3 regions of the Bradyrhizobium prioriisuperbiae genome follow, and region 3 is predicted to be linked to each of the others. Evidence: riboswitches for the same ligand, from Rfam matches in the RefSeq annotation. Region 3 holds a riboswitch; each other region holds the start of a gene.
What was found. A riboswitch is a leader RNA that binds a small molecule or an ion and turns the genes downstream of it on or off. The one in region 3 is predicted to bind glycine.

Region 1: another riboswitch for glycine. It lies ahead of RS897_RS39655 (D-amino acid dehydrogenase); the one in region 3 lies ahead of RS897_RS31255 (ABC transporter substrate-binding protein).
Region 2: another riboswitch for glycine. It lies ahead of gcvT (glycine cleavage system aminomethyltransferase GcvT); the one in region 3 lies ahead of RS897_RS31255 (ABC transporter substrate-binding protein).

The regions. Positions count from the first base shown of each region.
Region 1 covers NZ_CP135921.1:8,548,895-8,559,193, forward strand. The annotation lists gene RS897_RS39650 (ABC transporter substrate-binding protein) at 1-1,315, shown strand, start outside; glycine riboswitch at 1,491-1,611, shown strand; glycine riboswitch at 1,613-1,722, shown strand; gene RS897_RS39655 (D-amino acid dehydrogenase) at 1,785-3,188, shown strand; gene RS897_RS39660 (ABC transporter permease) at 3,282-4,223, shown strand; gene RS897_RS39665 (ABC transporter permease) at 4,223-5,113, shown strand; gene RS897_RS39670 (ABC transporter ATP-binding protein) at 5,116-6,747, shown strand; gene RS897_RS39675 (M81 family metallopeptidase) at 6,799-8,307, shown strand; gene RS897_RS39680 (M20 aminoacylase family protein) at 8,336-9,502, shown strand; gene RS897_RS39685 (acyl-CoA synthetase) at 9,548-10,299, opposite strand, start outside.
Region 2 covers NZ_CP135921.1:5,540,889-5,551,187, reverse strand. The annotation lists gene RS897_RS26185 (NADP-dependent isocitrate dehydrogenase) at 1-93, shown strand, start outside; gene RS897_RS26180 (DUF3455 domain-containing protein) at 260-769, shown strand; gene ybaL (YbaL family putative K(+) efflux transporter) at 794-2,530, opposite strand; gene RS897_RS26170 (hypothetical protein) at 2,766-2,951, opposite strand; gene RS897_RS26165 (hypothetical protein) at 3,125-4,006, shown strand; gene RS897_RS26160 (GNAT family N-acetyltransferase) at 4,013-4,792, opposite strand; gene alaS (alanine--tRNA ligase) at 4,794-7,469, opposite strand; glycine riboswitch at 7,794-7,883, shown strand; gene gcvT (glycine cleavage system aminomethyltransferase GcvT) at 8,030-9,178, shown strand; gene gcvH (glycine cleavage system protein GcvH) at 9,197-9,562, shown strand; gene gcvP (aminomethyl-transferring glycine dehydrogenase) at 9,583-10,299, shown strand, end outside.
Region 3 covers NZ_CP135921.1:6,609,197-6,619,495, reverse strand. The annotation lists gene RS897_RS31260 (GMC family oxidoreductase) at 1-462, opposite strand, end outside; gene RS897_RS31255 (ABC transporter substrate-binding protein) at 622-2,232, opposite strand; glycine riboswitch at 2,435-2,550, opposite strand; glycine riboswitch at 2,554-2,659, opposite strand; partial or broken gene RS897_RS31250 (tripartite tricarboxylate transporter permease) at 2,761-2,973, opposite strand; partial or broken gene RS897_RS31245 (tripartite tricarboxylate transporter substrate-binding protein) at 3,011-3,177, opposite strand; gene RS897_RS31240 (ABC transporter substrate-binding protein) at 3,349-4,878, opposite strand; gene RS897_RS31235 (ABC transporter ATP-binding protein) at 4,952-5,902, opposite strand; gene RS897_RS31230 (ABC transporter ATP-binding protein) at 5,899-6,879, opposite strand; gene RS897_RS31225 (ABC transporter permease) at 6,876-7,742, opposite strand; gene RS897_RS31220 (ABC transporter permease) at 7,739-8,656, opposite strand; tRNA gene RS897_RS31215 (tRNA-Glu) at 9,016-9,090, opposite strand; gene RS897_RS31210 (ABC transporter permease) at 9,277-10,044, opposite strand; gene RS897_RS31205 (ABC transporter permease) at 10,041-10,299, opposite strand, start outside.

The DNA.
Region 1 (10,299 bases), 1.9 Mb from region 3:
GCGCGACGGCCTGAAATGGCATGACGGCAAGCCCGTGACGGCGGAAGATTGCGTAGCCTCGTTGAGGCGCTGGGGTGCCCGTGACGGCATGGGCCAGAAGCTGATGGAGTTCACCGCGAGCCTCGAGGCCACCGACGCGAAAACCATCACGCTGAAACTGAAGGAGCCCTACGGCCTGGTGCTGGAATCGATCGGCAAGCCGTCGTCGGTGGTGCCCTTCATGATGCCGAAACGCATCGCCGAGACCCCGCCGGACAAAGCTATCCCGGAACAGATCGGCTCCGGGCCGTTCAAGTTCGAACAGGCGGATTTCCAGCCTGGAGTCAGGGCGGTCTATGTGAAGAACAAGGATTACGTGCCGCGCTCCGAGCCGCCGAGCTGGACCTCGGGCGGCAAGGTGGTGAAGGTCGACCGCGTCGAATGGATCACGATGCCCGACCCGCAGACCGCGATGAATGCAATCCAGTCCGGAGACATCGACTTCATCGAAACGCCGCTGTTCGACCTGCTGCCGGTGCTGGAAGCCAACAAGGAGCTGGAATCGCGCGTTCTCAATATTCTCGGTTATCAGACGCTGGGACGGATGAATTTCCTCTATCCTCCATTCGACAATGTCAAGGTGCGTCGCGCCGCCCTCCTCGCGCTCAACCAGAAAAACGTGCTCGACGCGCTGGTCGGCAACCCGAAATACTACAAGGTCTGCGGAGCCATCTTTGGCTGCGACACGCCGTATGCGACCGATGTCGGATCGGAATCCCTGGTCAAGGGCGACGGCATGGCGGAAGCGAAAAAGCTGCTCGCCGAATCCGGCTACGACGGCACGCCGGTGGTGATCATGGCGCCGGGCGACGTGGTCACGCTGAAGGCACAGCCGATCGTCTCCGCGCAGTTGCTGCGCGCGGCAGGCTTTCAGGTCAACGTGCTCGCGATGGACTGGCAGACGGTGGTGACACTGCGCGCCAGCCAGAAGCCGCCGAAGGAAGGCGGCTGGAACATGTTCTTCACCAACTGGGTTGGTGCCGACATTCTCAATCCCGTCGTGCATGTCACTCTGAACGGCAAAGGCAAAAGCGGCGGCTGGTTCGGCTGGCCGGACGATCCCAAGATGGAAGCTCTGCGCGATGCCTTCGTGCGTGCCGAATCTCCCGATGAACGCAAGAAAATCGCAACGGACATTCAGCAGCGAAACTACGAACAGGTCACCTACATCCCGCTCGGGGAATACAGGGTTCCGAGTGTCTGGCGGAAGGAATTGACCGGCGTGCTCGACGGCGCGGCAACGCCGGTGTTCTGGAATGTCGACAAGGCCGACTAAGCGGCCGCAACAGCCCGATGAACGACACGGGGCGAGAGCGATCTCGTCCCGTTTTCTTTTCAGATCATGCCGGCGCTTTTTCTTGCGATCACCGCACTGCACAAACGAACGGCAATGTGGGATGGAAATTTAGCCTTGCCCAGTTTTGAGGCTTATCCTATGGATTGCATGTCCAAATGACGATGCGGGAGAGATCGAAACGAGAGCCGAGTGTTTTTAAAGCACAATGTTTTTGTTTCGACGCCGACGGAGCAACCGCCCCGGAAACTCTCAGGCACAAGGACCGTAACGTCAGGACAATCTGGAGAGAGACGGCCTGTTCACAATGGGTCGTCCACCGAAGGGGATAATCCGTCAACGAGCCCTTCGCTCGTGCGGATCAAGCTCTCAGGTACCGTGACAGATGGGGCGCCTCGACCGGTTTTTGCCGGTGTGGGGGCGACTCTAACGCACGGGAGCTTCGAGACACATGCCTCACATCGCCATCGTCGGCGCCGGGATCACCGGCGTAACGACTGCTTACGCCCTGCTTGAACGCGGCTATACGGTCACTGTCCTCGACAGGCATCGTTACGCAGCGATGGAAACATCGTTCGCCAATGGCGGCCAGTTGTCCGCCAGCAATGCCGAGGTCTGGAACAGCACTTCGACCATCCTCAAGGGCCTGCGCTGGATGCTCACAAGCGATGCCCCGCTTCTGATGAATCCGAAGCCGAGCTGGCACAAATATTCCTGGATGAGCGAATTCATCGGGAACATCGGCAACTACCGCAAGAACACCATCGCAACCACGCAACTCGCGATCGAAGCGCGCCGACATCTGTTCGCCATCGCCGAACGCGAGAACATCGCGTTCGATCTCGAGCGCCGCGGCATTCTCCACATCTATCACGACAAGACAGGCTTCGACGCCGGCCTGCGCGTCAATACGCTGCTGCAACAAGGTGGACTCGATCGCCGCCCGGTGACACCGGACGAAATCCGCAGCATCGAGCCGACACTGCAGAAAACCTATTACGGCGGCTTCTTCACACCGTCGGACGCGACCGGCGATATTCATAAATTCACCCGTGGCCTTGCCGAAGCCTGCATCCGCCGCGGCGCGACGTTCATTCACGAAGCCGATATCGACACCATCGCCCGTGCCGGCTCCGGTTTCAGCATCGGCTGGAACGACATGGCAGACGAGGGGTCGGCACCGTCCCGGGGCGAGCTGCAAGCAGACGGCCTCGTCATCTGCGCCGGTGTTGCAAGCCGCGATTTCGCAGCCATGCTCGGCGATCGGGTGAATGTCTATCCGGTAAAGGGCTACTCGATCACGGTGCAGCTCGATGCATCGCAGAGCCGACACGCCGCCCCCCGGGTCAGCCTGCTCGACGAGGCCGCGAAAATCGTCACCAGCCGGCTGGGCACCGATCGCTTCCGGGTGGCCGGCACCGCCGAATTCAACGGCTTCAATCGTGACATTCGTGACGACCGCGTTCGACCGCTGGTGGACTGGGTGCGCCATAACTTTCCCGATATCGACACCTCGAAAGTCATACCCTGGGCAGGGCTCCGCCCCATGATGCCGAGCATGATGCCGGTGGTGCGCCCCGGACGGACACCCGGCGTGTTCTACAATACCGGCCACGGACATCTGGGCTGGACCCTCTCGGCCGCAACGGCTCAGATCATCGCCCATGTCATCGAGGGCTGGCGCGGATCCAACGTCCCACCCACTTCGCCATCCCTCAGTCTTGAGCATGACGACGTGGGAGCGTCCTCCGCAGGCTTCAAACAGGCTTTATCACCCCTTGATAGAACGCCGCCGTTAGCACACTATTTGCCCCGAAATCATGGCCTCTCTGGCCAGTTTTCCAACCAAAAATGACGAGATACGCATGACACACATCGTGGGGGGACCATGAGTTCGTTGCGACACGGCCTCGGCTTCACAACCCTGTGTAGCCGGAGATAGACGCCAATGCTCGGCTATCTCATTCGACGCCTGTTAGCCGCTATTCCCGTCATGGGGGTGGTCGCGCTGTTCGTATTCCTGCTGCTGCGCCTCACGCCCGGCGACCCCGCGGCGATCATCGCCGGCGACATGGCAACGCCGGAACAACTGGAACGCATCCGCACTTCTCTGGGCCTCAACGAACCGCTGACGACACAGTTCGTCACCTGGGTCGGCAAGATCCTGCACGGCGATCTCGGCGTCTCGCTGATTTCGAACGTCCCCGTGCTGAGCATGATCGGCCAGCGGCTCGAGCCGACCATCAGCATCGCCCTGACCACCATGATCCTGGCGATCCTTATCGCAGTGCCACTCGGCGTGATCGCCGCGTGGAAGCATGGGACCTGGATCGATCGCTTCGTGATGGGGCTGTCGGTACTGGGATTTTCAGTGCCGGTGTTCGTGGTCGGTTACGTCCTGGTGCAGGTGTTCGCGATCGACATGCGCTGGTTGCCGGTGCAGGGCTTCCGCAGCATCACACGCGGCTTCGGCCCGTTCTTCGAACGCGCGCTGCTGCCGACGCTGGCGCTGTCGTTCATCTACATCGCGCTCATTGCCCGCATGACCCGCGCGTCGATGCTCGACGTGCTGGGTGAAGATTACGTCCGCACCGCCCGCGCCAAGGGCATTGCGGAAGGCGGCGTGCTGATGAAGCACGCGTTGCGCAATGCGGCAGTGCCCGTCATCACCGTGATCGGTACCGGCTTCGGCCTGTTGATTTCAGGCGTGGTGGTCACCGAAAGCGTGTTCAACCTGCCCGGCATCGGACGCCTGACCGTCGATGCGGTGCTCGCGCGCGACTATCCTGTGATCCAGGGCGTCATTCTTCTGACCAGTGGACTTTACGTGGCGATCAATCTCCTGATCGACGTCGCCTACACATTCCTCGATCCGCGGATTCGTTACTGATGGCCATCGAACCTGTCATGGACTCCCCTGTTCCGCTGACGATGCCCGGCGGCTCACGGCTGAAATTCCTCGCCTCCGGCCCGATCGTCACCACCGCCACGGTGTGCCTGACGCTTGTCGTCGCATCGGCGATTTTCGCAACCTGGCTGGCCCCGCACGATCCACTGCAATTGATGCCATCGCTGCGACTGAAGCCGGCCAGCGCGGAATTTCCGCTCGGCACGGATGCCTATGGCCGCGATCTGCTGTCGCGCATCCTTTACGGCGGCCGGATCTCACTGCTGATCGGAATCGGTGCCGCCGTGATCAGCATCGCGATTGGGCTGTCGATCGGACTGGTGTCGGGCTTCTTCAAATGGATCGATGCGGTCGTCATGCGCATCATGGATGGCCTGATGGCGATCCCCAGCATCCTGCTCGCCATCGCCGTGATCTCGCTCTCCGGCGCCAGCCTCAAGACGGTTCTGGTCGCTATCGTCATTCCGGAGATCCCACGCGTGGTGCGGCTGGTGCGTTCGGTGGTGTTGTCCGCGCGCGAAGAACCTTATGTCGAGGCCGCCTTTGCCATGGGGTCGAGCCTGCCGAAAATTCTATGGCGGCACCTGATGCCCAATACCATCGCGCCGCTGATCGTCCAGGGCACATACATCTGCGCCTCCGCCATCCTGACCGAGGCGATCCTGTCGTTCCTCGGCGCCGGTATCAGCCCGGAAACGCCGACCTGGGGCAACATCATGGCCGAGGGCCGCGCGTTCTTTCAGATCAAGCCATCGCTGATCTTCTGGCCGGGCCTGTTGCTCTCGATCGCAATTCTGTCGATCAACCTGATTGGCGATGCCACACGTGACGCGCTCGATCCGCGCATGAAACAGCGGGAGGGCGGCAAATGAGCATGGCACCTGTTCTCGATATCAAGGATCTGGTCGTCGAGCTGCGAGCACGACGGGGCGGCGAGCGAATCATCGACGGCATTTCCCTGCAGGCGCATGCCGGCAAGACCCTGTGCGTGGTCGGCGAAAGCGGGTCCGGCAAATCGGTCACATCGCTCGCAACCATGGGGCTGCTGCCGAAAAAGTCACTGGCAGTCGCTGGCGGCAGCATCACACTGGTTGGCGAGGCGATCCGTTCCGCCAGCGATCGCCGCCTGCGGCAGCTGCGCGCCACCACCATGGCAATGATCTTCCAGGAACCGATGACGGCGCTTAATCCGGTGGTTCCGGTGGGCCGCCAGATCGACGAAGTGCTGCGCACGCACACGACGCTCGATGCGCGTGCCCGGCGCCAGCGCATCCTCTCCATGATGGAACACGTGCGACTGCCGGATGTGGAGCGGATCTTCTCCTCTTATCCGCACCGTCTGTCCGGCGGTCAGCGCCAGCGCATCATGATCGCGATGGCGCTGATCCTCGAACCGAAACTGCTGATCGCCGACGAGCCGACCACAGCGCTCGACGTTACCACGCAAAAGCAGATCCTGACCCTGATCCGTGACCTGCAGAAGGATCACGGCACCGCGGTGCTGTTCATCACCCACGACATGGGTGTGGTGGCCGAGATCGCCGATCAGGTCGCAGTGATGCGGCACGGCCGCCTCGTTGAACAAGGCGCCTTGCAGGACGTGCTGCGCAATCCGACCCAGGATTACACCCGCAACCTGTTGTCGACGGTGCCAAGCCTGATTCCCCGCGCCGCGCGAGAGGCTACTCAGGAACCCGTGGTGCTCGACACCACCGGTCTCAGCAAGGTCTATCGCGAGCGGTCGCTGTTCGGGGGCGTGCGTGAAGTTGCCGCCGCCAAGGATGTGACGCTGACGCTGCACAAGGGCCGTACCCTGGGCATCGTTGGCGAGAGCGGATCGGGCAAATCGACCGTTGCCCGCTGCATCGTACGCCTGATCGACCCAACGTCGGGCGGCATCCGGCTTGGCGGGCACGAGATTTCGTTCCTGTCGCGCCGCCTGCTACAGCCGCACCGCAAGCGTATCCAGATGATCTTCCAGGATCCCTATCGCTCGCTCAATCCACGGCTCACAGTCGGAGAGACCATCGCGGAGGGTCCTGTCAATTACGGAACGCCGCATCAGACCGCGCTGGCGCGTGCGCGCGAGTTGCTGAAGCTCGTGGACCTGCCAACCGACGCAATCTCGCGCTACCCGCACCAGTTCTCCGGTGGCCAGCGCCAGCGTATCGCCATTGCGCGCGCACTCGCCATGGATCCGGACGTGCTGGTCGCCGATGAGGCGGTCTCCGCACTCGACGTCTCGGTGCAGGCGCAGGTGTTGAAGCTGCTCGACGATATCCAGGCCCGGCTCGGCATTGCGTTGCTGTTCATCACCCATGATCTGCGAGTTGCAGCCCAGATCTGCGATGACGTCATGGTGATGCAGCACGGCCGCATCGTCGAACAGGGCCCAGCGGGCGAGATTCTCACCCATCCGCAGCAGGCCTACACCAAGCAGCTACTGGAAGCCGCACCCGGACGAGACTGGGACTTCGCGAATTTTCGTCCTATGATCGTCCAGTAGATCCATCCCACAAACGCAAGTCAGAAGACGCGAAAAGCGCAAGGTAAATTAATGTCGGCATTCCGGATCGCCGTTGGCGGCTTCCTGCACGAAACCAACACATTCGCTCCGACCAAAGCCGAATACGACGGCTTTGTGCATGGCGGCGGCTGGCCGGCGATGGAGACCGGCGCGGACGTCACCCGGAAAATTCGCAACATCAATGTCGGGCTCGCCGGCTTTATCGATGACGCCGAAACAAACGGCTGGGAGCTGGTGCCGACAATCTGGTGCGCGGCCAGCCCCTCCGCGCATGTCCGCAAGGGCGCGTATGAACGCATCGCCACCAGCATCGTCGACGGCATCGCCGCTGCAGGCAAGCTTGATGGTGTCTATCTCGATCTGCACGGCGCCATGGTCACAGAGCATTTCGACGACGGCGAAGGCGAATTGCTGGCACGCGTGCGCAAGGTGATCGGCAAGGACCTTCCGCTGGTTGTCAGCCTCGATCTGCACGCCAACATCACGCCTGCGATGGTCGAGCATGCCGATGCACTGGTCGCTTATCGTACCTATCCGCATATCGACATGGCCGACACCGGGCGGGCCGCGGCCCGTCACCTGGCACTGCTGCTTGGATCAAAACGGCGCTTTGCCAAAGCGTTCCGGCAAATGCCGTTCCTGATTCCGATCAGCTGGCAGTGCACCAGCGTCGAGCCGTGCAAAAGCATCTATGCGCACCTTGCCGAACTCGAAAGCGAGACCGTGCCGACGCTGTCATTCGCACCCGGATTTCCCGCAGCCGACTTCCCCGACTGCGGTCCGGTCGTCGTTGCCTACGGCAAGACCCAGGACGATGCCGACAAGGCCGCCGATATCATCTGCAAGCTGATCGCCGATCAGGAAAACGCATTCGATGGCAAGATCTTCGCGCCTGACGAGGGCGTCGTCCATGCGATGGCGCTGGCTGCGACCGCGACCAAACCGATCGTGATCGCGGACACCCAGGACAATCCCGGCGCTGGCGGCGATTCCGACACCACCGGCATGCTGCGCGCGCTTTTGAAGAACGGCGCCACAAAAGCCGCCATCGGCGTCATCGTCGATCCGGAATCCGCGCGCGCGGCGCATGCCGCAGGCGCTGGAAATACCGTGACGCTTGCGCTCGGTGGCAAGTCGGGTATTCCCGGCGATGCACCGTTCAAGGAGAGTTTCGTGGTCGAGAGCCTGTCCGATGGGCGCTTCGTTGCCCCCGGCCCCTATTTCGGCGGCAGCCAGATGAACCTCGGCCCCTCGGCCTGCCTGCGGATCGGCGACGTGCGGATCGTGCTCGGATCGCGCAAGGCACAGCTCGCGGACCAGGCCATGTTCCGTTTTGTCGGAATCGAGCCAACCGCGCAGTCGATCCTGGTCAACAAGAGTTCGGTGCACTTCCGCGCCGATTTCGAGCCGATCGCAGAGACCATCATCGTTTGCGCGGCGCCCGGCGCGATGCCGGCCGATACCGCGGCATTGCCGTGGACGCGGTTGCGCGCCGGCGTCCGCATCAAACCGAACGGCCCGGCCTTCAAGCCGCAATAATCAGATCAACAATTGAATCGGACAAACCATGCCTAATCTCGATCGCATTGACAGCTTCGCTTCCGAACTCACCGCCATTCGTCGCGACATCCACGCCCATCCCGAAATCGGCTTCGAAGAGCACCGTACATCGGGAATCGTCGCCGATAAGTTGCAGCAATGGGGCATCGAAGTGCATCGCGGCGTCGGCGGCACCGGCGTCGTCGGGCTGTTGAAGGGCAAGGGTGGCGGCAGCCGCCGCATTGGACTGCGCGCGGACATGGATGCGTTGCCGATGGAAGAGAAGACCAACCTGCCCTGGCGCTCGACCATTCCGAACCGCTTTCATGGCTGCGGCCATGACGGCCACACCACCATCCTGCTGGGCACCGCACGCTACCTGGCGGAAACCCGCAATTTCGATGGCACCGCGGTGTTTATCTTCCAGCCTGCCGAGGAAGGCCTCGGTGGTGCCCGCGCGATGATCGCAGACAAGCTGTTCCAGCGCTTTCCCTGCGACGAAGTCTATGGCCTGCACAACGCCCCCGATCTCGGGCCGCGGCAGCTCACGGTGTTTCCGGGGCCAAGCATGGCCGGAGCGGACTTCTTCGACATCACGATCTCGGGTTATGGCAGCCACGGCGCGATGCCGGAGCGCTCGAAGGACCCGGTGGTGATCGCGATGGCGCTGGGCCAGGCGCTGCAAACCATCGTCAGCCGCAACGTCGATCCGCTCAAGTCCGCAGTGCTGTCGATCACCCAGATCCACGCCGGCTCGGCCTATAACGTCATTCCCGGCGAAGCGAAACTCGCCGGCACCGTTCGTGCCTTCTCCGACGACGTGCGCAAGCTGGTGCGCGAGCGCATGCGTACGATCTCGGCGGGCATCGCCGCGGCTTTCCAGGTCGAAATCGACGTCAACATTCGCGACATCTTCTCGGTACTGGTCAACCACGAGGAACATGCCAACGCGGTGGCCGAAGTGGCACGCGAAATCGTCGGCAGCGAGAATGTCTCGACCACGCCGAGCCCGAAAATGGGCAGCGAGGATTTCGCCGACATGCTGCAGGCGGTGCCCGGTGCCTATTTCTGGCTGGGCCACGAAGGCTCGGTGCCGGTGCACAATCCCGGTTTCGTGCTCGACGACGCTATCCTTCCGGTCGGCGCCAGCCTGTTCTCGCGCATCATCGAGACGCGCCTGCCGCTGTCCGCATAAGCAAAAGCAAAAGCCAGCGCCGGCGAAAGCCGGCGCTGTGTGCTGTCATGATTTGTCGGCGTACGTAACCCGCAGTTCGCGTTTCAAGAGCTTGCCTGCCGTGTTGCGCGGCAGGTTCTGCGTGAAGAAGAACTGCTTCGGCACCTTGAACGGCGCCAGATGTTCGCGCGCATGCGCCGTGAGACCGGCCTCGTCCGGCTCATGGCCCGGCCGCAGCACCACGATGGCGGTGACAGCCTCGATCCATTTCGGGTCAGGCAGCCCGATAACGGCGACTTCCGACACCGCGGGATGCTTGAACAGCACCTCCTCAACCTCACGGCCTGCAACCACGACCCCGCCGGTCTTGATGATGTCCTTGACCCGGTCGACAACGAAGATATAGCCGCCCTCGTCCATGTAGCCGACGTCGCCAGAATGAAACCAGCCGCCCTCGAACGCCTCCGTGGTCTCGTCGGGCTTGTCCCAATAGCCCTGCAGCAGTTGCGGTGAGCGGTGGATGATCTCGCCTTGCGTCCCCGGTGGAACGTCGCGCATCTCCGGGTCGACGATACGCGTCTCCACATTGATGATGGGACGGCCTGCGGAGGCCGGACGCTCGTCATGCTCCTCCGGCCGCAGCACGGTCGCGAGCGGCCCGATCTCGCTCTGGCCATAACAATTGAAGGCGCGAATCCCGGGCAAGCGCTGTCGCAGTTCCTGCAGCACCGGTACCGGCATGATCGACGCGCCATAATAGACATTGCGCAGCGACGAGAGATTGCGCCGATCAAAATCGGGGTGCCGCAGCAGACTGA
Region 2 (10,299 bases), 1.1 Mb from region 3:
CTCCTGGTCGGCGCCGAGCAGCGCTGGCTCTCCACCACCGGCTTCCTGGACAAGGTCGCCGAGAACCTGACCGCGGCGCTGGCGAAAGCCTGATCAGCAAGGCGCTGATCACAGCGTCTCCCACGAACGACGGAGGCCGGTTCGCAATCATCATGATTGCGAACCGGAGTCATCGGATCTGTTGAACCGATGCGGGCACGCGCACGTCTCACCCCCAAGGTCTTTACCTTGGCGGTCATCTCTCTGGAGCGCGCATCTCATGACATCCATCAAACAACTCGCTTTGACATCGATCGCCCTGGTCGGCTTCGTCGCGAACGCCACCGCGGCCGATACGCCAATGCCCGACGCCGTCGCAGCACCCGGATACGTCGCGGCGCTGACGCTGCATGCGGAGGGCGCGCAGGTCTATGAATGCAAGGCGGATGCATCCGGCAAACTGGGCTGGACATTCCGCGAGCCGATCGCGACGCTTCTCACGGACGGCAAGACGGTCGGGCGGCACTATGCCGGACCGAACTGGGAATACAGCGACGGCAGCGCCGTGGCCGGCAAGGCCATCGGCAATGCGCCGGGCACAACGGCGCAGGACATTCCCTGGCTGAAGCTTGAGGTGATGGCGCAGCGCGGCAGCGGCACACTCAATGGCATTGCGCTGGTGCAGCGCATCAACACCAAGGGCGGCAAGGCCGACGGCGCCTGCACCACCGCCGGCGCGTTCCTGAGCGTGCCGTATGCGGCGGACTATGTGTTCCTGCGCAAGAGCTGAGAACAACCGAGCCTGAACAGGGCCTCAGGCCGCCGATGATCCGGCCGTGACAACCGGCGCGGCCGGCAGGGCAATGTGCTCGATCATCGCCCGGGCGATTTCCTGCTCGCCCATGATCACTGCATTGGCGCCGTGGCGCTGCAGATGCGTGATCTCCTGCTCCGAATGCGCCCGCGCGATGATCGCAAGTCCTGGCGCGACGGCGCGCGCCTTGGCCACGATCTGACCGCCCTCGAAGGCGTCGGGGATCGCCACCAGCAGCGCGCGGGCACCAGTAACATTGGCCGCCTCCAGCATGCCGGGCGCCGCCGCATTGCCGGTGATCACCTCGACACCGCCGCCGCGCAGCCGCTCGACCGCACCAGCATCGTCCTCGATCACCAGGAACGACCGGTCGTCCCGGCGCAGCGCCGCGCTGACCACACTGCCGACCCGGCCGTGACCGACCAGCACGACATGATCGCGCAGCTGGCTGATGGGCAGCGGCTCGCTCGCAGCCTCGGGCGCGGCGGCGGCCGTCGTGCTTGTCACAGTCTTGCCTGTCGCAGTCTTGCCCGCCACCGGCTTGCCATGGGCAGCGAGCACACGATCGAGGATGGCGAAAAACACCGGGTTCAGCAGGATCGAGACGATCGCGCCGGCCAGCACCAGATCCCGCCCTTCCGCCGGCAGCAGCGCCAGGCTGACGCCGAGGCCGGTGAGAATGAACGAGAACTCGCCGATCTGCGCCAGGCTCGCCGAAATCGTCAGCGCGGTCGAGTTCGGATGGCCGAACATCCGCACGATCAGGAACGCGGCAACGGATTTGCCCGCGGTGATGATCAACACCGTCACCAAAAGCTCCAGTGGCTCCCGCACCGCAATGGCCGGATCGACCAGCATGCCGACGGACACGAAGAACAGCACTGCGAAGGCGTCGCGCAGCGGCAACGTTTCTTGCGCCGCACGGTGGCTGAGCTCGGATTCGCTGAGGATCATGCCGGCGAAAAACGCGCCGAGCGCAAACGAGACGTCGAACAGCACCGCGGCGCCGAACGCCACGCCGAGCGAAATCGCAAACACCGCAAGACGAAACAGCTCGCGCGAGCCGGTGTGGGCGACATAATGCAGCGTCCACGGAATGACCCGCCGGCCGACCACCAGCATGAACACCACGAATGCCGCGACCTTGCCGAGCGTCACCGTCAGCGGCCAGATCAGCGCCGACAGGTCCGCGGCCGAGGCCGCCTCGCCTTTCAGGATTCCAGCGAGCGGCGGCAGCAGCACCAGTGTCAGCACCATCGCGACGTCCTCGACGATGAGCCAGCCGACCGCGATGCGGCCGCGCTCGGTGTCGATCAGCCGCCGCTCCTGCAGCGCGCGCAGCAACACCACCGTGCTGGCCACAGACAGCGCGAGCCCGAACACCAGACCACCGCCGACCGACCAGCCCAGCCTCCACGCCAGCCCCATGCCGAGCAGGGTCGCGACCGCGATCTGCACGACAGCGCCGGGGATGGCGATGGCGCGCACCGACAGCAGGTCTTTCAGGGAGAAGTGCAAGCCGACGCCGAACATCAGCAGGATGATGCCGATCTCGGCCAGTTCATTGGCGATGTTCTGGTCCGCGACATAACCCGGCGTGAACGGCCCCATCATGATGCCGGCCAGGAGATAACCAACCAGCGGCGAGATCCTGAAGCGCTGCGCGACCGTGCCGAGAATGAAGGCCAGCACGAGACCGACCACGACGGTCGACATCAGCGGAGTGTTATGATGCATCCGGCATCCTTGAGACGAGCGGGGTTTTCGGGTTTGGCAGCCGCGCCGACCAAGGGTGCGAACAACGATAGCGACAAAACATCGCGTTATGTCGCTGTCACGACAACTGCGCCATGTGTCGCGCTCAAAAGAGCGGCGTTGCGCTTGAAACGTGTAGGCACGTGACAGGTTGGCGCAACGACGCGCGTTCTTCACGCCATCGTGACCATGATCGCCGGCTACCGACCGGTGAGAGCTATTTCGGCGGCAGAGCGACCACTGTCGTGGTGGTACGGCAATCGTGGCACTCGTAGATTCGGAGTCGTCCGTCCGGTTCCAGTGATTCGCTGTACGACAGCCGCATGATCCGGCCGCACGCGGTGCAGAGCATCAGCGGAGCCTCTTCATCGGCACCGAGGCTGGTATTGGCTGCGAATTCCACCGGATTCCCTCCCAGAAACAGGGATCCGCTCGCTGCACGATCGCCAGATCACATCGGCAGTCAGCGTCCCCGGCTCGCTTCGAATCCCACTCCCGGCGAGTCGCAGATAGAAATAGGTCTTTCTGTGTTACGCTGCGCGATCAGAATCGCACCTGATCGGGACTCGCTGCCGCATGCACCGCCTTGTCGGCAAGAACGAAGCGCACTGCGACAACCGCGAAGCCGGCGAGGACAGCTTGCTTGCGGAGGCGGCGGAGCTTCGCGCCCTGCCCGCATTCCCTCAAGCCGTGCATGATTACACCGCCGGCCTCGCTTGTTTTCGTGAATCCCTGCGGCTGTTCAACAAGCTGCTGGCCCAGGAGGCGCGGTTTCGCACCGTGCGTTATCTGCTTTATCTCGATGCCGACCGCGAGCGCTTCGGTCCGGACGGCGGTGCATCCTATGGGCGGCTGCTACAGCTCTGCACGCAACGGCAGGAGATCAGCCCGCGTGTCCTGAAAACCATGCTGGCGCTGTTGACGCTGAGCGGCTTCGTGACGATCCGGCGGGGCAAGACCGATCGCCGCCTCACATTCTATCACCCGACCGAACGCATGATGGGTTTTGCTCGGCAGCGGATCGGCAATGCGGCCGACGCTCTCGACCTGCTGCAACCACAGGTGCAGCGCGCACGAATGTTGCAGGACGACCTGTGCTTCATCCAGCGGACTCTGACCGCGGCCGGACGGGAGCACACCACGGCCACGCCGCCGACCGATCGCATGCCGGAGTTCATCGCATTCTTCGGCGGACGCGAAGGCGCGGCGCCGGTCGTCTTCAGCATCATGCTGGGAGACATGCAGCGAATGCCGACACCGAGCCGGGCCCAGATCGCCGCGCGATTCGGATTGTCCAAGACGCAAGTGTCGAACATCATCACCGAGGGCGCAGGGCTGGGATTTTTTGCCCTGGATCCGGCGGCGGTGCCCACCCCGACACCGCATCTGCGCGACAGCTACCAGCGCTGGATCTCGATCGAGCTGGCCTACCATGCCCGGCACATGCAGCCGGTTTGAGGATCGCTAGCCGCGCGGCAATCGCCGGTAATGATAGCGATGCAACTCGGTCGTCATGCCGAGGCTGCGATAAAGCGCGAGCCCGCCGGTGTTATGGCTTTCAACCTGCAGGCAGGCTCCCGTCGCCTGGTTGAGCTTCGCCCAGTGGAACAACGCTGCCATCAGCCGCCGGCCATAACCTTTGCCGCGCTGCCTTGCCGATGTCACCACGGACTCGCAACACAACAGGTCGCCGTCGAGCACCGCATAGGCCATCGCCACCACCTCGCCGTTCTCGCGCAGCGATGCGAACGCCGCCGGCAGCGCGATCGACTGGATGATATCCTCGTAGATCTCGCTCTGGGCGGGGGTGCGCCCCTGCATGGCATGAATCAGCTTGAGCCAGCTCTCGTCCGCCTCGCTCTGGATCCGCGCGGCGGGATCGCCCTGCATCAGTAGTTCGTCGATCCCACCATAGATCGTGCGACTCTCGCCTTCCGCGGCATAGCCCAACTGTTCGAGTTGGCGATCGATCGCCGGATCGAGCAGCGACGGCAGCCGAATGATCAGCGGCAGATCCTGCGCGCGGAACAGGTTCTCGAAGAACTGCAGGATGGCGCCGTCCATCTCGGCGCCGCCGTGCAGCGGATTGATCGAATTGGCGCGTCGGGTCAGCCCGTCGGCGAACCGCGCCACCCAGCCGTCATGAAAGACGTTGGACAGCGCCGGCCACGCATTGAGGCAGGCGTGTTCGGCGCGCCAGGACAGCGAAGACAGCGCCGACGAAGACAACTCCGTCAGCGCCACATCAGGCTCCGATCGCCGCTTCGATGGCCTTCAGCGCCGCATCGGCCTTGGCGCCGTCGGGACCGCCGGCCTGCGCCATGTCGGGACGGCCACCGCCCCCCTTGCCGCCCAGCGCCTCGGACGCAACCTTGACCAGATCGACGGCGCTGTAGCGCGTGGTGAGATCCGGCGTGACGCCGACCACCACACCGGCCTTGCCGTCTTCCCCGACATTGATGATCGCAACCACGCCGGAGCCGATTTGCTTTTTGCCATCATCGGCCAGGCTCTTGAGATCCTTCATCTCGATGCCCTGCACCGCGCGTCCCAGGAATTTGATGTCCCCGATGGTGCGGATGTCAGTGCCAAGGCTTACACCATTGGCCGCGCCCCCGCCGCCCATGGCAATCTTCTTCTTGGCGTCGGAGAGCTCGCGCTCGAGCTTCTTGCGCTCCTCCATCAGCGCGACGATCCGCGCCGGCATGTCGTCGATGGTGGTGCGCAGTTCGGCAGCCGCCGATTTGGCAAGCCCGATGGTTTCGTTGGCGTGGTGACGCGCCTGGTTACCGGTCAGCGCTTCGATACGGCGAACGCCCGAAGACACCGCACTCTCCCCGGTCACCGAGATCAAACCAATATCGCCAGTGCGCCGCACATGGGTGCCGCCACACAATTCCACCGACCATCCCAGCGCGTTGCCACCGCTCTCGCGCGACAGTTTGCCCATCGACACCACGCGCACTTCGTCGCCGTATTTTTCGCCAAACAGCGCGCGGGCACCGGCCTCGCGCGCATCATCCACCGCCATCAGGCGCGTGGTGACTTCATCGTTTTCGAGCACGACATTATTGGCGATGTCCTCGACGCGGCGGAGTTCATCGGCCGTGATCGGCTTCTGATGCACGAAGTCGAAACGCAGGCGGTCCGGTGCGACCATCGAGCCCTTCTGCGCAATGTGATCGCCGAGCACCTGACGCAGCGCCTCGTGCAGCAGATGCGTCGCCGAGTGGTTGGCGCGGATCGCGGATCGACGACCGTGATCGACGTCGAGCGCCAGCGCCGCGCCTTGTTTTAGTTCGCCCTTCTCGACAGTGCCGAGGTGCACAAACAGGTCGCCGGCGCGCTTCTGCGTGTCGTTGACGCGGAAGGTGACGCCGTCGCCGGTCAGCACGCCGGTGTCGCCGAGCTGACCGCCGGACTCCGCATAGAACGGCGTCTGGTTCAGCACGATGGCGCCGGTGTCGCCGGCCTTGAGGCGATCGACTTCCTTGCCATCCTTCACGAGCGCGGTGACGGCGCCTTCGGCGCTCTCGGTCTCATAGCCGAGAAATTCGGTGGCGCCGAGCTTCTCGCGCAAACCGAACCACACGGTTTCGGTCGCAGCTTCCCCCGACCCCGACCACGACGCGCGCGCCTTGGCCTTCTGCTTCTCCATCGCATCGGTGAAGGAGGCGATATCGACGGAGATGCCGCGGTTGCGAAGCGCATCCTGCGTCAAATCGAGCGGGAAGCCGTAGGTGTCGTAAAGCGTGAAAGCCGTCTCGCCGTCGAACATGTCGCCCTGCTTCAGCGATACGCTCTTGTCGTCGAGGATCGCGAGGCCGCGATCGAGGGTCTTGCGGAAGCGCGTCTCTTCGAGACGGAGCGTCTCTTCGATCAGCGAACGCGCGCGCTGCAATTCCGGATAGGCCTCGCCCATCTCGCGCACCAGCACCGGCACCAGCCTCCACATCAGCGGCTCGCGTGCGCCGAGCAGCTGGCCATGGCGCATGGCGCGGCGCATGATCCGGCGCAGCACATAGCCGCGGCCTTCGTTCGACGGCAGCACGCCATCGGCAATCAGGAACGAGGCCGCGCGCAGGTGATCGGCAATCACCCGCAGTGACGCCTTCATCGGTCCCTGCGGATCGGCGCCGGTGAGATCGGCAATCGTGCGGATCAGCGCAACAAACAGGTCGATGTCGTAATTGTCGTGCTTGCCCTGCAGCACGGCCGCGACGCGCTCGAGGCCCATGCCGGTGTCGATGGACGGCCTCGGCAGCGGGACGCGATTGCCTGGCGTGATCTGCTCGAACTGCATGAACACCAGGTTCCAGATCTCGATGAAGCGATCGCCATCCTCATCCGGTGAACCGGGAGGGCCGCCGGGGATGTGGTCGCCGTGATCGTAGAAGATTTCCGAACACGGGCCGCACGGACCGGTGTCGCCCATCTGCCAGAAATTGTCCGAGGTCGGGATGCGGATGATCTTCGATTCCGGCAGGCCGGCAATCCTCTTCCAGAGCCCAAACGCCTCGTCGTCCTCGGAATAGACGGTGACCAGCAGGCGATCCTTCGCCAGCCCGTAATCCTTGGTGATCAGATTCCAGGCGAGCTCGATGGCGCGATCCTTGAAGTAATCGCCGAACGAGAAGTTGCCGAGCATCTCGAAGAAGGTGTGATGGCGCGCGGTATAGCCGACATTGTCGAGGTCGTTATGCTTGCCGCCGGCGCGTACGCATTTCTGCGAGGTGGTGGCGCGCTGGTAGGGGCGCTTTTCAAGCCCCGTGAACACATTCTTGAACTGCACCATGCCCGCATTGGTGAACATCAAGGTGGGGTCGTTGCGCGGAACCAAAGGCGAGGACGGCACGATCTCGTGGCCGTTTTTCGCAAAATAGTTGAGGAACGCAGATCTGATCTCGTTAACGCCGCTCATGTCCGTCCAATCGCATCATCCGGGCTTCTTCAGCATCCGGATACCTGAAATCCACGCCAAAAGCGCGATGTTTGCGGATTTGAGAACCAGTTTTGGCGCAAACTGAAGGTCCGCCCTCGCCCAAACCGCCCTCGTGGAATACCACGGCGATTATGACGCGCGCAGTTTCCCTTGTCCCGACCTGCTTTTACTGGGAGGGCGCCGGACTGTCCAGAAAGTGTGCAACGGACCAACGGGTTAATCAAATCGGACAAGAACCGTTGATAGGCCGATTGGCTGCGTTGACAGCTCCCCCGGCGCGGTGTTTTGTGGCCCTTAGTTTGAGTACATCACGTCGGGAGAGATCGGCCTTGTGCCGGCGCCGAAGGAGCAACCGCCCCGGAAACTCTCAGGCAAACGAACCGCGTGATGGGACGACATCTGGAAAGAGGCGCAGCCGGCCCCGCGTGAGCGGCCCGGAGAGACGCCCGCCGACGGGATAATACTCTCAGGCACAGCGACAGATGGGGCTTCGACGGGTTTTTGAGGAATGGTCCTCGATCGCCGTCCGGAGTCCGCTAATGTCTTCGTCGTCCGTTGAACACCCCCTGAAACGAACTCCGCTTTATGCGCTGCACCTTGCCCGCGGCGGCAAGATGGTGCCGTTCGCCGGCTATGACATGCCGGTTCAGTACGCGCCCGGCGTGCTCAAGGAACACCTGCACACCCGCGCTGCCGCAGGCCTGTTTGACGTCTCCCACATGGGCCAGCTTCGGCTGCGGCCGAAATCCGGCAAACTTGAAGATGCGGCCCGCGCGCTGGAGCGCCTGGTGCCGCAGGACATTGTCGGCATCGCCCTCCATCGCCAGCGTTACGCCCAGTTCACCAACGAGCGGGGTGGCGTCCTCGACGACCTGATGGTGGCGAACTTTGGCGACCATCTGTTCCTGGTGGTCAACGCCGCCTGCAAGGACGACGACGAGGCGCATCTGCGTGCACATCTCTCCGACACGTGTGAGATCGAATCGCTGCCGGACCGCGCGCTAATCGCGCTGCAGGGACCGAAGGCGGCCGACGTGCTGGCGCCGCTGTCGCCTGCCACAGCCGCTTTGCGCTTTATGAACGCCGGCCCGCAACAGGTGATGGGAATCGCGTGTTACGTCTCCCGCTCCGGCTACACCGGCGAGGACGGCTTCGAGATCTCGGTGCCGGCCGACAAGGCCGAGGCCCTGGCCACCGCCCTGCTCGATCACAACGACGTTTTGCCGATCGGCCTTGGCGCCCGCGACAGCCTGCGGCTGGAAGCCGGTCTTTGTCTCTATGGACACGAACTCGATGTGGCGACCACGCCGGTGGAGGCCGCGCTGGAATGGTCGATCCAGAAAGCGCGTCGCACCGGTGGGGCACGCGCCGGCGGATTTCCCGGCGCCGATGTTATTCTGAAACAGCTCGCCCACGGCGCGCCGCGCCGTCGCGTCGGCTTGCTCGCTGACGGACGCGCGCCGGTGCGCGAAGGTGCCCAGCTGTTCGTGGAACAGGACGACCCGGCCGCGGCCGGCTACGTCTCGTCCGGCGGTTTCGGCCCCAGCAAGATCGCACCGGTGGCCATGGGCTACCTGCCCGCGGCGTTTGCCACTGAAGGCACCACCGTGTTCGCCGACGTCCGCGGGCAGCGGCTGCCAATGCGGGTCGCGCCGATGCCATTCATCACCAACACCTATAAACGCTAGAAACGCTGAGGTTCTGTCATGACCACTCTTTTCACATCAGACCATGAATGGCTGAAGATCGACGGCGACGTCGCCACCGTCGGCATCACCGACTACGCGCAAACCCAGCTGGGTGACGTGGTGTTTGTCGAACTTCCGAAAGTCGGCAAACAGCTGAAGAAGGCCGACGCTGCCGCGGTGGTCGAATCGGTAAAGGCCGCCTCCGACGTCTATGCGCCGATCACCGGCGAGATCGTTGCGATCAATGACGCACTCGCCGCCGAGCCGTCCCTGGTCAATTCCGATCCGGGCGAAGGCGCCTGGTTCTTCAAGATCAAGATCGCAGACAAGTCCGAACTGGACGGCCTGATGGATGAGGCCGCCTACAAGGCGCACACGGCTTAAAGCTTTTCGAGAGGACGATCATGACCGCGCATCGCAAACTGTCGAACGAGGCCGCCACCACCTTCGCACGCCGCCACATTGGTCCGTCGCCACGCGACATCGAGGCGATGCTGGACACCGTGGGCGCAAAAAGCCTTCAGGTGCTGATGAGCGAGACCCTGCCGGCCTCAATCCGTCAGCAGAGGCCGCTCGATTGCGGCAAAGCGCTGAGCGAGAGCGAGGCGCTGGCGCACATGAGCGAGATCGCGGGCCAGAACAGCATGGTCACCTCGCTGATCGGCCAGGGCTATTCCGGCACGCTGCTGCCCGCGGTGATCCAGCGCAACATCCTGGAGAATCCGGCCTGGTACACCGCCTACACGCCCTACCAGCCCGAGATCAGCCAGGGCCGGCTCGAGGCGCTGTTCAACTACCAGACCATGATCTGCGACCTCACCGGCCTCGATGTCGCCAACGCCTCGCTGCTTGACGAGGGCACAGCGGCGGCGGAAGCCATGGCGCTGGCGCACCGCGCGGCGCAGGCGAAGAGCAACACCTTCTTTGTCGACCACGACGCCCATCCGCAGACCATCGCCGTGCTGCGCCAGCGCGCCGAGCCGCTGGGATGGACGGTTGTGGCTGGCGATCCCGCGCGTGACCTCGACAAGACTGACGTGTTCGGCGCGCTGCTGCAATATCCCGGCAGCCATGGCGCGGTCCGGGACCTGCGCCCCACAATCACCGCGTTGCGGGCGAAA
Region 3 (10,299 bases):
CGGCGCGCGATAGACCGGCAGCGGACCCCCGCGTCCGTGTCCCCTGGTGTCGCCGAAGTCCTCATCATCCTCGATCACCGAGAACAGCGGCATGATTTCGCGCGCGGACCAGCCGGTGCAGCCATTGGCGGCCCATTCGTCGAATGCATCCGCCACGCCACGAATGGCGATCTGGCCGTTCATCATCGAGCTGCCGCCCAGTCCCTTGCCGCGCCAATAGAAGCGTGGCTCCTGCCCAGCAATCCGGCGGGTCAAGAGATTGGGCCACTGCCATTTCTCCTGGAACTCACGCTGGTGGATGATCGGAATCGGATTGGGTGTGCTGATCTCCCAGGGCGCCTCAGCGGCGCGCCAGTCGAGGCCCGCTTCCAGCAACAGCACGCGGCGGTCTCTCGCTTCGGACAGCCGCGCGGCGATTGCGGCACCGGCAGAGCCGCCACCGACAACAATGACATCATACATGGTTTTAGACACTCCGAACTATCGACGGGCGCGGACGGCAGTCCCCATCATAGATTGATTTACGTCCAGATCGCTAGGTCAGCGAATGACGTGTTCGTGCAGGCGTCAGATGCCTATGAGAGGCAATGATCCGTAGTTGGAACGAGAGATCTCGTCCGATCACTCCGGCTTGTCCATATTCCAGAACACAGGTGTGGCCGGACCATCGAGCACGCCGGTCAGCTCCTTGTGCCAGACGCTTGGAGCGAAATATTGTCCCAACGGAATATAGGTCACCTGCTCGAAGGTCCGCGCCTGGATCTTGCTTGCGATGATCTTCTGGTCGTCCGACGAACCGGCCCGCGCGAAGGCATCGCGCAATTCCTCCATCTGCGGGTCGTCCGGCCAACCTACCCAGGCGCCCTTGCGGCCCCTGCTGTTCAGGGGAGCGCTGACAATGGGATTCATGATGTCGGCGATGCCCCAATTGGTGAAGAACATGTTCCAGCCACCATCCTTCGGCGGCTTCTGGCTTGCGAAGATCGTGTTCACCGTCTGCCAGTCCGCCGTCTGGACAGTCACCTGGAATCCGGCCTGACGCAGCGCCTGCGCCGCGACGATGGGTTGAGGCTTGAGCGTGACCACATCGGTCGGCGCCAAAATCACGACCGGTGTCCCGTCATAGCCTGATTCCACGAGCAGCTTCCTGGCCTCCGCCATGGTGTTGCCCTTGACCAGGGAGTCCGATCCGATGTCGGTTGCCAGCGGTGTGTCGCAGCCGAACACGGCGCCACAGATCTTGTAAAGTTGCGGGTTTCCGATCAGCGCGTCGAGCACGTCTTTCTGGTTCATCGCCATCAAGGCGGCGCGGCGAATTTTCACGTTGTCGAACGGCGGATGAAGGAAGTTCATCCGTCCGATGGTCTGAAAGCCGAGGCCATTCAGCGGGCGCGATGTCAGGTCCTTGTTGGCCTGCAGCACCGGCAGCAGATCAAACGACGGCCGCTCCAGGAAATCGATATCCCCGACCTGAAGCGCGTTGGCCGCCGTCTGCACGTCGGGCATCGTGACCCATTCGACGCGATCGACTTTCACCACCTTGCCGCCCGACGCCCAGCTCGGCGGCTCGGTGCGCGGCACATAATCCCTGTTCTTTTCATAGACGGCCCTGACACCCGGCTGAAACTCCGCCTGAATGAACTTGAATGGACCTGAGCCGATCTGCTCCGGGATCGCCTTGCTCGGCGGCGTATCGGCCAGCCGCTTCGGCATCATGAAGGGGACCAGCGTGGACGGTTTGCCGATCGCCTCCAGCACCAGGCCGTAGGGCTCCTTGAGTTTGAGCGTGATCGTCCTGGCGTCGGTGGCTTCCAGGCTGGCGGTGAACTCCATCAGCTTCTGGCCCATGCCGTCGACCGCAGCCCAGCGCTTCAACGACGCAACGCAGTCCTCCGAGGTGACCGGCGTGCCGTCATGCCATTTCAATCCGTCGCGCAGCGTGAAGGTGTAGGTCAGCTTGTCGTCGGATACTTTCCAGTCGGCCATCTGCGGCTTGATCGTGAAGCTGGAGTCCATCGCCACCAGCGTGTCGTAGACCATGTAGCCGTGGTCGCGCGTGATATAGGCCGATGAAAGGATCGGATCGAGCGCCCGCAAGTCTGAATGCATAACCGCTCGGATCGTCTTGGCCTGCGACCAGGTCGGCCATAGCAATATGACCACGACCAGCAGCCAGCGCAGCGCCTGCCTGACCGATATTGGTGAATCTTCGCCTTGCTGAGTGACGGACATCATTTTCCCTGGATTGACGTTGAGCGGATGTTGATGATCTCGCAATGGAGACGGCTTGCCCGCTGTCGCGCTGGCGCGGCGCATGGCTAATCGTTGCGCCGCGATGTCCGGCGACGAGACTTGCTGGGATAGGCATGGCCTTGAAGAAGCTCCCGCGCATTAGAGTCGCCTCATCTCCGGCATCGACCGGTAAAGGCGCCCCATCTGTCACGGTACCTGAGAGCTTGATCCGCCCGAGCCATTGCGCGATGCATGGCTCACTAACGGATATCCCCTTCGGTGGACGCCATATTGCACATATGGCGTCTCTCTCCAGATCGTCCTGACGACACGGTCCTTGTGCCTGAGAGTTTCCGGGGCGGTTGCTCCGTCGGCGCCGAACACGAAAACATGTTGTTTTCGCTCCGATCTCTCCCGCATCGTCGCGTTGGACGGTCGGACGATATGGCGCGCTCACAACGCCAGCAAGGTTAAATTTCAACCAGCTCTGCCCAGATGATATGCGAACGATCCCGCGCAGCCGGCAGCTCAGCCGCCCTCATCCAGAGCGACCATCTCGCGCTTCCGACGCAACGCCGGCAGCAGCGGGCCGACCAGAAGGATCAGCGCCAGCACCAGGCACGCCGCCGAAATCGGTCGCTCCACAAAGGTCAGCAGATCGCCCTGCGACAGGATCAGCGCCTTGCGCAGATTGTTCTCCAGCAACGGCCCGAGCACGAACGCCAGCACCACGTTGGGCGGAATGCCCAGTGTCAACAGCGCAATCAAGGCGCCGCCTGCCGAGCTCCTTGAGCGACGGCACGTCCGGGAAGTCGGAGAGCGCCGCGCGGTCCACATCATCAACCGCAGCTCGCCGGCATCGATCAGCGGCCGCCAGCCGGTGGAGTCCGCCTGCAACATGGTGTGATTACCGAGCACCGCAGCGTTGGTCTCCGCCCCGCCCTTGCCTCGTGTGGTGGTTCAGAAGTTCGCTCCACCATCGCCGCGCGCTCCTCGAGCGAACTTCTGAACCAAAGACCACACTCGAATCATATATTTGCGAGTGTCCTTATCGAATCCGAAGTTCGCTCCGAAGGTGCGGTTAAGTGATGCGAACTTCGGATTCGGGACACTCGCCTATTTCCACTTCGCCAGAAAGAAGCGCGGCAATTCATCCGGATACGGCGTAAAATCGAGCTGCTTGGAAATGCCATAGGTCGTCACGTAGCTGTGCAGCGGCGCCCAGTACGCCTGCTCCGTGATGCGCTGGATCGCCTTCGAATAGTTCTTCTTGCGGACATCAGGGTCTGTGGATGATCCACCCTCGAGCAGCCATTTCTGCACGTCCGGATCGCGCGCATAGTCATCGGCGCCGCCGTCAAAGAAGTTGGGCAGGATGGCCGAGACATCGTTGATCGAGAAGCTGCCCCAGCTTCCGAGATACAAACGCAGCTCGCCGGCCTTTGCGCGCTGGATCAGCGCCGCCGTCTGCAACTGGTTGAGCTTGGCGCGGATGCCGACCGCATGCAGGTAGTTCTGGACCGCTGAGCCCCACTGCGGCAGCACGTAGCTGGCAAGTTCCACGTCGAAACCGTCGGGATAGCCGGCCTCGGCGAGAAGCTGCTTCGCCTTCGCCGGATCGTAATCGTAGCGCGCCGCGATCTCGCCATCGCAGCCGAACTGCGTTGGGACACAGGGCGCGAGCGGAACGCGACTGCCGCCGGTGACCAGCTTGTCGGCGATCGCCTTGCGGTCGATCGCGTACCAGATTGCCTGGCGCACCTTGAGCTTGGTCACGGGATTGTCCGCACCGGTGCGACCGGCGGCATCGATCGAGAGATAACCGATCCGCATCGACTCTTTACGCAGGGCCTCCAGGTGCGGCATCCGGCTCATCGGCTCGAGTTGGTCCGGATTCAGGTTCCAGATCCAGTCGGCGCGACCGGCCAGCAATTCGGTCATCTCGGTCGCGGCATCGGGCACAAACCGCACGCTGACCTTGGAGATCGCCGGTTTTCCCTTCGGGCTGCCGGCCCAGTAATCCTCGAACCGCTCGAAGCTGATCGACGCACCAGGTTCGACCTTGACCATTTTGTAGGGACCTGCACCAACCGGCGCCTTGGCATAGCCTTCCGGACCGACTTTTTCGCGATAGGCCTTGGGATAGATTGGCAGAACCAACGCGAAATATTCCAGCGCCGCGGGGTTCGGCCGCTTGAGCTTGACCCGCACCGACAGCTCCCCGGTCTTCTCCGCCTTCTCGAGCCAGTTGTAGTTGGCCGGCGTCGACACGCGGCTCGCCGGATCGGATGCCAGGTTGATGGTGTAGACCACATCATCGGCGGTAAACGGACTGCCGTCGTGGAATTTGACTCCCGGCCGCAGCGTGAAATCGATGGTGGTCGGATCCGGCTGCTTCCATTCGGTCGCGAGCAGCGGTTCGAGAGCGAAGGTGGCTGGATTGCGATAGATCAGTGCATCCCACCCCATGTGGTGCATGATCACGCCGGTGCGCAGGTTGTTGTAATAGGGATCGATGTTCGGCAATGCGTCGCGCATCACCACCCGCAGCGTGTCGGCGGATTTCTGCGCCGCCGCCGGCATCACGCCGCCGCCGAGCAAAGCCGTTGCGAGAATTGCAGCACCGAGCTTCATGTTCACGCGCATAATGTCCCTCTTCTTGCAGCTATCCGAATTACAGCTATCCGAACCGGTGCGATGCACGCCCGGTGCCAATGCCTCATGCCAAATGGCACTCTACCATTCCCTCTGGGATGCGGACCATGGGCGTTGGTGCCACACTGCGGCAGCGCTCGATCGCGATGCGGCAGCGCGGATTGAACCGGCATCCCGGCGGAATATTGGCCGGATCCGGCATCACATCGCCGAGGCCGAGGTCCGGGACGCCCAGGCCCGGCTCCGGCGTCAGCACGCTCTGCAGCAACGCCTGCGTGTAGGGATGCCCGGGCGCGCGAAACAGCGCATCGGTTTCGTTGCGCTCGACAAAACGTCCCAGATACATGACGGCGACTTCGCTCGCCACATGTTCCACCACAGCGAGATTGTGGCTGATGAAAAGATAAGTCAGTCCGAGATCGCGGCGCAGATCGGCCAGCAGATTGAGGATTTGCGCCTGGACTGAAACGTCAAGCGCACTGGTCGGCTCGTCGCAGATCACGATCCGCGGCTCGAGCACCAGCGCGCGCGCGATGGCCGCGCGCTGGCGCTGCCCGCCGGAGAGCTGCGACGGCATGCGTTCGCCCATCGTGGCCGAGAGACCGACGCGCTCGATAATGCTGGAGACCCGGCGCTCGATTTCGGCCCGTGAGAACGTGCCCTGCGCAGTCAGCGGCAACGCGACGATATCCTTGATCCGCTGGCGTGGATTGAGCGAGGCGAACGGATCCTGGAACACCGGCTGGATCAGCCGGGCGCGCGCCTTGCGGTCGAGGTCGAACAGGCGCTTGCCGTCGACCAGCACGCTCCCCGCCGTCGGCTTCAGCAGTCCGAGGATCAGGCGCGCGAGGGTGGATTTCCCGCAACCTGACTCGCCAACGATGCCGAGCACACTGCCGGCCGGCACGCTGAACGTGACATCATCGACCGCAACCACGCGTTTTTCCGCCGCCAGCGCCCCGGCATGCACCCGGAACTCGCACCGCAGGCTCTGGACTTCAATCGCGGTGCTCATGCGGGTTGCGGCTCCGCGACGTCGGGCGCGAGCCGGCAAAGATAATCGTGGGCTCGGCCTGCCTGCCGGCGTGGGATCTCGCGTTCGCAGGTGTCATCCGCATGGGAACAGCGCGAGCGAAACGCGCAACCGGCAAAGCCGGGCCCGATAGCCGGCACCACGCCCGGGATCGAGCCGAGCGGCCGGTCCCGCTGCACCCGGCCCGGCACCGGCACGCAGGTCAGCAGGCCGCGCGTATAAGGATGCTGCGGGGCGCGAAACAGCTCGGCAGCCGTGGCGCGCTCGACCACCTCGCCCGCATACATCACCGACACCCGGTCGGCGACACGCGCGACAATGCCGAGGTCATGAGTGATCAGCAGGATGGCGAGGCCGAGCTCGCGCTTGAGCGTGGCCAGCAACCGCAGGATCTGCGCCTGCACGGTGACATCGAGTGCGGTGGTCGGCTCGTCGGCGACCAGCAATTGCGGATCGCACATCAGCGCCATGGCAATCATGACGCGCTGACGCAGCCCGCCCGAGAGCTGGTGCGGGAACTGGCCGAGCCGCATCTCCGGCGCGGTGATCCCGACGCGGCTCATCAGTTCGACGGCGCGCTCCAGCGCAGCCGCGCGCGAGCCGCCCTTGTGCCGGGTCAGCACCTCCGCCATCTGCGAGCCGATGGTGAACGCCGGGTTGAGGCTCGTCATCGGCTCCTGGAAGATCATGGAGATGCGATTGCCGCGGAAACGCGCCATCTCGCGATCGGACAGGGGCAGGAGATCCGTGCCGGCAAAGCTCAGCCGTTTCGCGGAGCGGTGCCCGCCGCGGGCGAGCAGGTTCATGATCGCCAGCGCCGTCACCGATTTGCCGCAGCCGGATTCGCCGACCAGGCAATGAGTCTCGCCCTTCTCGATCTGCAGCGAAATACCACGCACTGCCGCGCTGCGGCCGCCGAACATGACCTCCAGGTCCTCGATGTCCAGCAATGCGCTCATCGCGACCGCTCCGAACCGAGCAGGTTGCGCAGCCCATCGCCGACCAGATTGATGCCGAGCACCAGAACGAACAGCGCGACGCCGGGCACCAAAATCACCCAAGCCGAGAAGAACATGTAGTCCTTGCCCTCGGCAATCATGAGCCCCCACGACGGCAGCGGCGGCGGCACGCCGAGGCCGAGGAACGACAGGGCCGCTTCCAGCAGGATGGCCAGCGCCATTTCCAGTGTCGCCACCACCGCCAGATGGCTCGCGATGTTTGGAAGAATCTCCTTGATCAGCAGATGCGGCGTCGAGGCGCCGGCGCACCGGGCGGCATTGACATAATCGAGGTTGCGAATCTGCATGGTGGTCGCGCGCGCGACAACGGCGAAGCGATCCCACAACAGAAGCCCCAGCGTCGCGACCACGAGCCCAAGCCCCTGCCCCATCAGGCCAACCACCGCGAGCGCAACCAGCACCACCGGGATCGACAGGCGCGTGGTGATGGCGAACAGCACGGCGTCGTCGACGCGGCCACCAAAGAAGCCGCCGAGCACGCCAAGGGTGATGCCGATCAATCCCGACATGATCACCGTCATGAGGCCGATCAGCAGCGAAATGCGCGCGCCATACGCCAGCCGTGCCAGATAATCGCGGCCGAGCTGATCGGTGCCGAGCCAATGCCCGGGCTGGGTGCCGTCCATCCAGAATGGCGGCTGCAGGCGGTTTCCGAGGTCCTGGGTGAACGGGTCGTACGGCACCAGCGCGTTGCCGACCAGCGCGAGCGCGACCACAACAGCGACAATGGCGATCCCGATCGCGAATCCCGTCAAACCGACGCGCGAGGTCTGAGGCTCCTGAATGGCAATCGGCGCGCTCATCCGGTCCGCAGCCTCGGATCGAGCAGCGCATTGAGAATGTCGGCCAGCAGAGTGAGGCCGATATAGATCGCGGCCAGCACCAGCACCACCGCCTGCACCACCGGGAAATCGTTCTTGGCAATGCTTTCCCAGCCGAGATACCCGACGCCGTGCAGCGCGAACACCGTCTCGATCACGATGGAGCCGCCCAGCATGAAGCCAAGCTGGACCGCGGCGATCGAGACCACCGGAATGGCGGCATTGCGCAAGGCGTGCTTGAAAATGATGCGCGCGCGCGACAGGCCCTTGGCGCGGGCGGTGCGGATGTAATCGGACGCCATCGCCTCGATCATGCCGGAGCGCGTCAGCCGGGTCAGCGCCGGGATTGCCGTAAAAGCGAGCACGATGCCCGGCATCACGAAGTGCTGCCAGGTTCCGGTACCGGAGATCGGCAGCAGGCCGAGATTCAGACCGAGCACAATCATCAGGATCAACGCCAGCCAGAAGCTCGGGATCGCCTGCCCCACCATCGTGAACATGGTGACAGCGCGGTCGAGCCAGGTGTTCTCGCGGACTGCGGCCAGAATGCCGAGCGGGATCGAGATGATCAAAGCGAGGCTCAGGCCCACCAGGCCGAGTGTCAGCGTAATGGGCAAACGCCCTGCAATCAGGTTGGCCACGCTGTCCTTGAAGAAGTAGCTCTGGCCGAAATCGCCGATCATGGCGCGGCCCACCCAGGAGAAGAACTGGATGTACAGCGGACGATCGAGGCCATAGGCCTTGCGCACGATGTCGATGTCGGCTTGCGTCGCCTGCGGGCCGGCAATTGAAATGGCAAGGTCACCGGACAGCCGCGTCAGCAGGAATGCGAGCGTCATCACGGTGAGCGCGACCAGCAGGCCGAGAACGAGCCGCCGGGCAATCAAACGCACCATGTGTCAGGGCTCCCGTGCCGAAGCGCAGCGAACGTATTCGAGTCAGCGGCCAGACCCGAAGCCGCGACCGTCTCATCAAACCGTTGATCCATGCAAGAGAGGTGAAAGCATTTTCCGTGCCGCGCATGGACGCACGCCTGTGTTCGGGTTGCAGGTGTCGCGCAAAAGATCACCAGCCTCCGCGCGGCAACGGCTCGAGCCAGCCCCGTGATCGAAACCGAGCAAAGTTAGGACAAACTTTCTGTGACGGCGCGACAGGCAAAAGCCGCCGATGCAACCTGCGCGATCAGCCGGTGATCAGGCAACATGGCGCTCCCAAACCGGAGCGACCTTGGACAATGTCAGGGCATAGGATGAAGTGGCGCTCCCTAGCGGAATCGAACCGCTCTCTCCACCGTGAAAGGGTGGCGTCCTAACCGATAGACGAAGGGAGCAAAACGACGGCCCGGACATATCCGCGGGATGCCATCCTGCACAGTCGTTACACCGACATCTGCAGCAAAATCAAAGCTTTAGGGAGCTTTCGCTTCCTGGTCCCGATTCCGGCGGCGCGGCGTGGCGCAACGTATAATCACGTTTCGCGGGCGCGGCAAGCGCCCTCTCGCCCCCTTGTGGATCTCTCAATATCCCCGGGAGCGCCAAGCCAGCAGCCGCCGCTCGGCCATCGACATCGCCAGCGCCGTCACATAACCGACAGCGCCCAGGAGGATCACGCCGGCAAACAGGTCGGCGGAGCGGAACGAGCGCGCCGACAGCAGCACCCAGTGTCCCAGACCATCGAGACCTGCCAGCATCTCGCAGACCACCGACAGGATCAACGCCACGGTCAGGCTGAGACGCATGCCGGCCAGAATGTCCGGGCTCGCCGATGGCAACGCGATCTTGAAGATCACCGCGAGACGCGACATGTGCAGCGCCCGCGCAACTTCATAAAGCCGCGGCTCTACCGCCGCGAATCCATGGATGGTCGCGAGCAGCAGCGGCCAGAGCGAGCCGAACGCGATCACAAACAGCGCCATGCTCTGGGTCAGGCCGAACAGTGCAATCGCAACCGGAATGATGGCGGACACGGGCAGCGGCCGCAGGAACTCCAGCGTCGGCGCGACATAAATCCGCATCGCTTTCGACGATCCGATCAGCGCACCGAGGACGATGCCCACCAGCGAAGCAAGCAGCCAGCCGATTGCCATGTGCTGCAGGGTGCCGACGAGCTTGTCCAGGAGCTCACCACTGGCAAAGCCGCGGGTCAGCGAGGTCCAGGCTCGATCCGGCCCGGGCAGGAACACCGGCGACACCAGCCGCAGGTTGGCGATGAGCTGCCACAGCGCCACCAATGCGGCCGCCACGGCAAAACTCACGAGGCGCCAGACAATCACCGCCGGCATCATGCACCCTGCTCCACGGTCGCGGCGCGGCCGAACAGCCGCTGCTGCATCTGCATCAGCCCTGCATTGAGACCGAAGCCGACCAGGCCGATCCAGACCAGCAGCGCCAGCATCAGGTCCGGGCGCAGCGCCTGTTGCGCCGTCATGATCGCAGCTCCAAGTCCGAGCGGATTTGCGGTGATCTCGACGGTCACGGCCACGATCAGCGCAATGCCGGCGGCCAGCCGGAACGCAATGAAGATTCGCGGCATCGCCGCA